2 regions of the Kitasatospora sp. NPDC018058 genome follow, and region 2 is predicted to be linked to the other one. Evidence: riboswitches for the same ligand, from Rfam matches in the RefSeq annotation. Region 2 holds a riboswitch; the other holds the start of a gene.
The links. A riboswitch is a leader RNA that binds a small molecule or an ion and turns the genes downstream of it on or off. The one in region 2 is predicted to bind ZMP and ZTP.

Region 1 (4,201 bases), on a different contig from region 2:
ACGACCGCGACAGCGCCGACTACGCGGACATCCTGCGCCAGCTGCTGGACGCGGCCGACGGCAAGCCCGTCCAGGCGAGCCCGGCCCTGCACGAGCTGCTGACCGCCGTCCTCACCCCGGGCCCCGACGCCGGCGCCGACCTCGCCGCCGCGATCGGCATCCTGTGCGACGACGTCGCGATGCCGCGCTCGCAGCGGTGGTACCGCGAAGCCGTCGAACGCTCCCGGCCCGCCCAGCCGGTCTTCGGCCCGGTGTTCAACGGCCCAACCCCGTACGCCAGTTGGCGCCCGGCCCCGCGCGAGCCGTTCGTCGAGGTGCGCAACGCGGTGCCCGCCCTGCAGATCCAGTCCACCGGCGACACCCACGCCCCCTACCAGGGCGCCCTCGCCCTGCACGGCAGGTTGAGCGCCTCCCGCCTGCTCACCGTCCCCGGCCGCATCCACGCCGTCTACCTCAACGGCTACCGCAACTGCGCCCAACAGGCCGTCGACACCTACCTGTTGACCGGCGCGCTGCCGCCGGCCGACACCACCTGCTGAGCGCCGGACCGGCATGGCGCTCGCCGACGTCGGCGAGCGCCGCCGTCACTGCCCCACCCGGCCGTCCACGCACTCGCGCAGCAGGTCGGCGTGCCCGCAGTGCCGGGCGTACTCCTCGACGCGGTGCACCAGCAGCTCCCGCACCGAGACCCCGTGCTTGCCCAACCGCTCCCCCAGGTCCGGGTGTTCGGCCAGCGCGGCGTCGGTGGCGGCCTGCTCCCGCTCCAGGTCCCGCCACGCGGCCTCCACCACGGCCGGATCGGCCACCGCCTCGTCGAAGTCCGCGTCCCGCGCGCCGTAGAGCTTCGGCAGCGGTTCGCCGTCGGTGGTCCAGTTGCGCCAGTCCCGTTCCACCTCGGCCAGGTGCCGCACCAGCCCGAGCAGCGACATCGTCGACGGTGGGACCGAGCGCCGGGCCAGCTGCTCGGCGTCCAGGCCCTCGCACTTCATCCGCACGGTGAGGCGGTAGTTCGTCAGGTAGTCCTCCAGTGTGGCGAGTTCGCCGTCCGGCGAGGGGCCCTCACTGTTGCGCGGGTCGTCGGCCGGATCGGCCCACATGTCGGGGTAGACGCTCGCCTGGGTCCATCGCGCGGGTTGCTCAGTCATCCTCGCATGATCCCCCGCAACGGCCCCTTGCCGCCAACGAGTTACCGCCCGCGGGGACACCCGCCCCTCGGCCGTGCCGGCCCGGCTGCTTGAATCGGCCGCATGAACGTCTTCGAGGAGCGTCTGGCCGAGGGGGATCTCCCCGAGCAGTGGCGCCTTGTGGTCGAACGACTGGCCGTGCGTGCCCGGAGCTGGCCGGCGGCCGCCCCGGCGCTGGAGGACTTCTGGGTCTGGGAGCCGATCTCATGCCCGGAGAGCCGGGACGGCGGCGGGCTTCTGGTCTGGGCCGACCTCGTCCACGGGGACGGCCGATTCGTCAGGCGGACGTTGGGCGCCCAGCTCGATCGGGCGGGGCTGCGCTGCGGAGAGCTCAACTCCCATAGCCCTGGCAGCGCCCGCGAACTCGACGACTTCGCCCTGGTCGTACCGGCCGCCCAGGGCCGCTCGCCCCATGAACTGGCCGACGCGCTGCTCGATTGGTTCGTCCACCGGGCGCGGAAACAGCCGGAGGTCCGCCGGCGCCTCGACTAAGGTGGGCGCCGGGCCGTGACTGGCGCTGGGGTGGATTACCACCGGGAAACGGCCTGACATCCTGTCGATGCCGCGCGCCTGGGCGACCCGTACCGGAGCTCAGGAGTGGCACATGACCGACCTCCAGCAGGCGCGCCTCATGGACGGCACCGCCCTCGCGCGCCGCATCACCGAGGCCACAGCCGCCTCCGCCGCGGACATCCTGCGCCGCACCGGGACGGCGCCGTGTCTGGCGACCGTGCTGGTGGGCGAGGACCCGGCCTCGGTGACCTACGTGCGAATGAAGCGCGCCGCCTGCGCGAAGGCGGGCATCGTGTCGCGGCAGGTGGCGCTGCCCGCCTCGGTGGGCACCGCCGAACTCGTCGAAACGATCAGCGCCCTGTCCGCGGACCCGCAGGTGCACGGCATCCTGCTGCAGCACCCCGTGGGCGGGCACATCGACGAGCGGGCCTCGTTCGAGGCGATCGCGCCGGAGAAGGACGTCGACGGCGTCACGATGCACTCCTTCGCCGCGATGGGCTTCGGCCTGCCCGGCTTCGTCTCGTGCACACCCGGCGGGATCATGCGGCTGCTGGACGAGTACGGGGTCGACCTGGCCGGTAAGCACGCCATGGTGGTCGGGCGCAGCGCCATCCTGGGCAAGCCGGTGGGCATGCTGCTGCTGGGGCGGGACGCGACGGTGACGTACTGCCATTCGCGGACCGCCGATCTGTCCTCGCTGGTGCGCACGGCGGACGTGCTGGTGGCGGCGGTGGGGCGGCCGCGGTTCATCGCGGGGGCGGACGTCAAGCCGGGTGCCGTGGTGGTCGACGCGGGCTACAACCCGGGCAATGTCGGGGACGTCGACTTCGAGGCGGCCCGGCTGCGGGCGGGTCTGATCACCCCTGTTCCGGGCGGTGTCGGGCCGGTGACGATCGCCGTGTTGCTCGCCCAGACGGTCGAGGCGGCGGTGCGCCTGCTCGGTTAAGCCTCCGCCCCGGCTCCCGCCCCCGCCCCGGCCTTCAGGAACCGCAGGAACCCGGCGACGGCCGGCGCCACCCGCTGGCCCCGCCGTGTGGCGGTGTAGACGTGGCGTACCGGGGTGTCGTCCGGGTGCAGGGGCACCAGGGCGATGTCGGGGCGGGCGGCGCGGGCGGCCAGGGAGGGGATGAGGGTGGGGCCCATGCCGGCGGCGACCAGGCCGAGTTTGGCGGTCCAGGCGCCGACGGCGTACTCGATCCGGGGCTGGAAGCCGCTGCGCACGCAGGCCGCGAGCAGGGTGGATCCAAGCTCACGGCGGGCGGCGATCCACGGTTCGTCGGCGAGTTCGAGCAGCCGGACGCGGGGTCGGCGGGCGAGGCGGTGGCCGCGTGGCAGGGCGACCAGCACCGGGTCGTCGAGCAGTGGCCGCAGGTCGAACTGCTCGGTGTCGTAGGCGTCTTCGGCGGCCGAGGCGTAGGTGGCGACCACGGCGAGGTCGATCGCGCCGTCCGCGAGCTGGTCCAGCAGGTGCGCGGAGAGGCCTTCGGTGAGGCCGATCTCGACCTGCGGGTGCGCGGCGCGGAAGGCCGCGAGGGCGCTGGGGACGAGTTCGGCGTTGGCGCTGTCGAAGGCGCCCACCCGCAGTCGTCCGGCGTTCAGTTCGGTGAGGGCGGCGAGGTCGCGGCGGGTGGTGTCGAGGCGTTCCAGCAGGGCTTCGGCGTGCGGGAGCAGGGCGCGGCCGTGTTCGGTCAGCCGCACGCCGCGGGCCAGGCGGTCGAACAGGGGGGTGCCCAACTCGGCTTCCAGGGTGGCGATCTGGCGGGAGATCGCGGACTGGGTGAAGCCGAGGCGCTCCCCGGCGGCGGTGAAGGAGCCGAGGTGGGCGACGGTGCGGAAGACGTCCAGCCAAGCCATGTCCATTGCGCATGGCTATCATGCGAGACATTCGTTTGTCGCCTGGCTTGCGGGTGCCTAGCGTGGTGGGCATGGAGAAGATCGCTTTTCTGGGCCTGGGCCGGATGGGGCAGCCGATGGCCCGCCGTCTCGCCGCCGCCGGCTACCCGTTGACCGTCTGGAACCGCTCCCCCGGCCGTGCCGAGGGCCTCGCCGAGGCCGGTAGTGCGGCCGAGGCGGTGGCCGGGGCGGACGTCGTGGTCACCATGCTGTCCGATCCGGCGGCGGTGGCCGAGGTGGCCGGGCAGTTCACGGCCGAACTGGCCCCGGGCGCGCTGTGGATCGACATGTCCTCGGTCGGTCCGCGCGCGGTCGCCGAGCTGCGCGCCCAACTGCCGGACGGTGTGGGCATGGTGGACGCCCCGGTGATGGGCAGTGTGGGCCCGGCGGCCAGCGGGGACCTGGTCGTGTACGCGGGCGGCGAGGACGCCGACGTTGAGCGCGCCCGGCCCGTGCTGGAGCACCTCGGCCGGGTGCGGCACTGCGGCGGCCCGGGTGCGGGGGCGGCGCTGAAGGTGGTGGTGATCAGCGCGATCGTCGCCTCGGTCACGGCGGTGGGCGAAGTGCTGGCGGCGGCCGATGAGTTGGGCGTGCCGCAGGACGTCGCGGCG
Region 2 (4,201 bases):
CGGCTCCACCGCGGTCGGCCGGCAGGTCGCCGAGACGGCCGGGCGCGGACTGAAGCGGGTGGCCCTGGAGCTGGGCGGCAAGTCCGCCAACGTGGTGCTGCCTGGCGCCGACCTGGCCCGCGCGGTCAACGTCAACGTCGCCAACGTCTTCGCCAACTCGGGCCAGACCTGCAGCGCCTGGACCCGGCTGCTGGTGCACCGGGACCAGTACGGGGAGGCCGTCGCGATCGCGGCCAAGGCCGCCGAGAAGTACGTTCCGGGCGACCCGACCGACCCGCAGACCCGGATCGGCCCGCTGGTCAACGCCAAGCAGCTGGACCGGGTGCGCGGCTACCTGGACAGCGCGCTCGCCGAGGGCGCCCGGGTGGTGGTCGGCGGTCCGGAGCCGCTGCCCGAGCTGCCGGCCGGCTTCTACGTCCGCCCGACCGTGCTCGCCGACGTCACCCCGGAGATGACGGTGGCCCAGGAGGAGATCTTCGGCCCGGTGCTGTCGATCGTCCCCTACCGGGACGAGGACCACGCCGCCGAGATCGCCAACGGCACGGTCTACGGCCTGGCCGGCGGCGTCTGGGCCGCGGACACCGACACCGCCGCCGCCTTCGCCCGCCGCCTGGACACCGGCCAGGTCGACCTGAACGGCGGCCGCTTCAACCCGCTGGCCCCGTTCGGCGGTTACAAGAGCTCCGGCCTCGGTCGCGAGCTCGGCCGGCACGGGCTGGAGGAATTCCTGCAGTACAAGTCGCTGCAGTACTAACCGAGTTGGACCGGGGCTGCCGAACTCCTCTCCGGCAGCCCCGGGTTGGGATCAGACCAGGTCGACGCCCGGGTAGAGCGGGAAGGGCGCGAGCAGGTCGGCGGCGCGCTTGGCGATGCCGTCGCGCAGGGCCTCGTCGAGGGCGTAGTTCGCCTTGGACGGGTTGCCGTTGGCAGCGGTGGTGGGGGTGGTGGCGCGCAGCACGGTGTCGATCAGGGCGGCGATCTCGTCCATCTCGGCGGTGCCCAGGCCGCGGGTGGTCAGGGCCGGAGTGCCCAGGCGCACGCCGGAGGTGTACCAGGCACCGTTCGGGTCCAGCGGGACGGAGTTGCGGTTGGTGACGATGCCCGAGTCGAGCAGCGCCGCCTCGGCCTGGCGGCCCGTCAGGCCGTAGCCGGAGACGTCGGCGAGCACCAGGTGGTTGTCGGTGCCGCCGGTGACCAGCTTGCCGCCGCGGCGCAGCAGGCCCTCGGCGAGCGCCTGGGCGTTGTCGACCACGGCGCGGGCGTAGGCCCGGAACTCGGGGCGGCGGGCCTCGGCGAGCGCGACGGCCTTGGCGGCCATCACGTGCGAGAGCGGGCCGCCGAGCACCAACGGGCAGCCGCGGTCGACGTGTTCGGCCAGCGCGGCGTTGCTCAGCACCATGCCGCCGCGCGGGCCGCGCAGGGACTTGTGGGTGGTGGTGGTGACGATGTGGGCGTGCGGCAGCGGGTCGTGGTCGCCGGTGAGCACCTTGCCCGCGACCAGGCCGGCGAAGTGCGCCATGTCGACCATCAGGGTCGCGCCGACCTCGTCCGCGATCTCACGCATCTTGGCGAAGTCCACCAGTCGCGGGTAGGCCGAGTAGCCGGCCACCAGGATCAGCGGACGGAACTCGCGGGCGGTCTCACGCAGCGCGTCGTAGTCGATCAGGCCGGTGGCCGGGTCGGTGCCGTAGCTGCGCTGCTCGAACATCTTGCCCGAGATGTTGGGCCGGAAGCCGTGGGTGAGGTGGCCGCCGGTGTCCAGGGACATGCCCAGCATGCGCTGGTTGCCGAGTTCCTGGCGCAGCCGGGCCCAGTCCTGCTCGGTGAGGTCGTTGACGTTGCGCGCCTCGGCCCGCTCCAGGGCCGGGCTCTCGACCCGCTGGGAGAGGACGGCCCAGAAGGCGGTGAGGTTGGCGTCGATGCCGGAGTGCGGCTGGACGTAGGCGTGCTCGGCGCCGAACAGCTCGCGGGCGTGCTCGGCGGCGATGGCCTCGACGGTGTCGACGTTGCGGCAGCCGGCGTAGAAGCGGCGGCCGACGGTGCCCTCGGCGTACTTGTCGCTGAGCCAGTTGCCCATGGCGAGCAGGACGGCCGGGGAGGCGTAGTTCTCGCTGGCGATCAGCTTGAGCGAGGCGCGCTGGTCCTCCAGCTCCTGGCCGATGGCGGCGGCGATCCGCGGTTCGACGCCGGCCACGACGTCGAGGGCGTTGCGGAAGGCGGTGTCGGCCGCGGGGACGGCGGTGGTGTGGGGCGTCTGCTCGGGCTGGGCCATGGCGGTCTCCTGGCGGGGATGCGGGCGGCCCAGGCGCTCGGCAACTCGACGTGAGGATTCATGTCGACGTGTGGATTCACGAGACCGCTTCCCGATGGTCGATTCCATCCCTACGCGCCAGTCGCGGTCCACCGGGATCGTATCAACACCGCGGGGACCGCGGCGGAGGTCTCAGAATGCGGTACGACCGGCCCGATTGAGGGCACATGTCCGCTCATATGCAATGTCCGTGCTGCGGCGAAATGAAGCCGCCGCAATTCCCGAAACAGTCCGGAATGAATTCCTCCGGAGCACCTTCCGATGATTTGCGGAACCTCGGACGCATCCGATCCGATGCCGCTCGAACGGCCGCCGGGAACCCCAGTTGACCAGGTCGGAAATGCCCTGAGCGTCTCAGGCTCGGTCGGCGAGGGCGTTTCGGTCGGCGCGCTCGCGGTCGGCCGCGTCGTCGCGGCCGGCGCCGGCCGGGACGGTGGTGCCCAGCGGGATGTACGGACCGACGAAGGCCTCCCGCACGGCGGCCAGGTCGGTGAGGTGCCAGGGCCGCAGCCGGAACGGGCCCGCGGAAAGAGTTGGCACGATCAGGGGCGGGGCGGCCATGATCGAAGCATGTCAGATTCGATCAGGAAGGACTGGCAAATATGTCCGACATCGATCACACGGGTGTCGACCAGGAGCTCGTCGCAGCGGCCCGAAAGGTGGCCGAGCGGTACTCGCGGGGCGACAACCACACCGTCGCGGCGGCCGGGCGCAATGCCGACGGGCGGATCGTCACGGCCGTGAACGTCTACCACTTCACCGGCGGCCCGTGCGCGGAGCTGGTGCTCATCGGGGCGGCGGCCGGGCAGGGGGCGTACGACCTCACCACGGTGGTGGCGGTCGCCGACCAGGGGCGCGGGGTCGTGCCACCGTGCGGGCGCTGCCGCCAGGTGCTGCTGGACTACTTCCCCGAGGCGGAGGTCATCGTCGAACGGGACGGACAGCTGCGCGCCCTGCCGGTGCCGGACCTGCTGCCGGAGGCGTACATCTGGGCCGACCACCAGGACGACTGAACCGGGGCGCCCCGGCGCCACCGCTCGTCCTTCGTCCGGCTGCGCGAGGATCGACTGCGCGACGTTCGGCTGCGCGAGCGCGGCTCAAGGCATTAGCGTGCTGGCGACGTGACATCGCTTGCGCGGCCCTGGAGCTGCGGAAATCGCCACCGGAGGGGGCACATTGTCGGACGACCTGCTCATCGCGAAGATCAATCACGGCTTCGACCACCTCGATGCCGACGGGGACGGGCTGCTCACCGAGCGGGATCACGTCCTGATGGGCCACTCGGTGGCCCGCTCGCTCGGCCACCAGGAAGGCTCGGAGGCGGAGGCCGTCATCGTCCGCGCCTACCTGACGATCTGGCACGACCTGCACCTCGCCGGAAAGCCCGCCGGGACGGAGGCGATCACGCGGGAGCAGTTCGTCGCCTCCACCGGCTCGCTCGCCGACGACCCGGAGGCCGCCCGGGAGATCCTCGGCGCGCTCGCCGAGGCCTTCCTCGCCGTGGCGGACGCCGACCGCAGCGGGACGGTGGACGCCGGCGAGTTCTTCGTGTTCCAGCGCGGCCACTTCGCCGGGCTCTGCCGGGACGACGCCGACGAGGCTTTCCGCCGCCTCAACCTCGACGGGGACGGGACACTGTCGGCGGCCGAGTTCACCAGCGCGATCATCGAGTTCTGGACCAGCCGCGACCCGGAGGCGCCGGGGAACTGGTGGACCGGGAAGCCGCCGTACGCGTTCTGACCCGCAGGTGCCGACCGGGCCCGCCCGTCCGGGGACAGGCCCGTCCGGTCGCCGGCCCGTCCGGTCAGTCGACCGGCCCGGTCGGCATCCCGCGCAACGCCCGGACCTCGCGCGCCAGCAGCAGCGGCAGGCAGGAGAGCAGGCCGACCG

Region 1: another riboswitch for ZMP and ZTP. It lies ahead of ACH4E7_RS23780 (bifunctional 5,10-methylenetetrahydrofolate dehydrogenase/5,10-methenyltetrahydrofolate cyclohydrolase); the one in region 2 lies ahead of ACH4E7_RS05290 (glycine hydroxymethyltransferase).

Annotation. Positions count from the first base shown of each region.
Region 1 covers NZ_JBIRFA010000016.1:193,350-197,550, reverse strand. The annotation lists gene ACH4E7_RS23795 (alpha/beta fold hydrolase) at 1-539, shown strand, start outside; gene ACH4E7_RS23790 (DinB family protein) at 585-1,145, opposite strand; gene ACH4E7_RS23785 (hypothetical protein) at 1,248-1,676, shown strand; ZMP/ZTP riboswitch at 1,682-1,767, shown strand; gene ACH4E7_RS23780 (bifunctional 5,10-methylenetetrahydrofolate dehydrogenase/5,10-methenyltetrahydrofolate cyclohydrolase) at 1,789-2,643, shown strand; gene ACH4E7_RS23775 (LysR family transcriptional regulator) at 2,640-3,557, opposite strand; gene ACH4E7_RS23770 (NAD(P)-dependent oxidoreductase) at 3,623-4,201, shown strand, end outside.
Region 2 covers NZ_JBIRFA010000003.1:81,273-85,473, forward strand. The annotation lists gene ACH4E7_RS05285 (aldehyde dehydrogenase family protein) at 1-754, shown strand, start outside; gene ACH4E7_RS05290 (glycine hydroxymethyltransferase) at 806-2,272, opposite strand; ZMP/ZTP riboswitch at 2,293-2,407, opposite strand; gene ACH4E7_RS05295 (hypothetical protein) at 2,666-2,872, opposite strand; gene ACH4E7_RS05300 (cytidine deaminase family protein) at 2,914-3,324, shown strand; gene ACH4E7_RS05305 (EF-hand domain-containing protein) at 3,488-4,051, shown strand; gene ACH4E7_RS05310 (MFS transporter) at 4,116-4,201, opposite strand, start outside.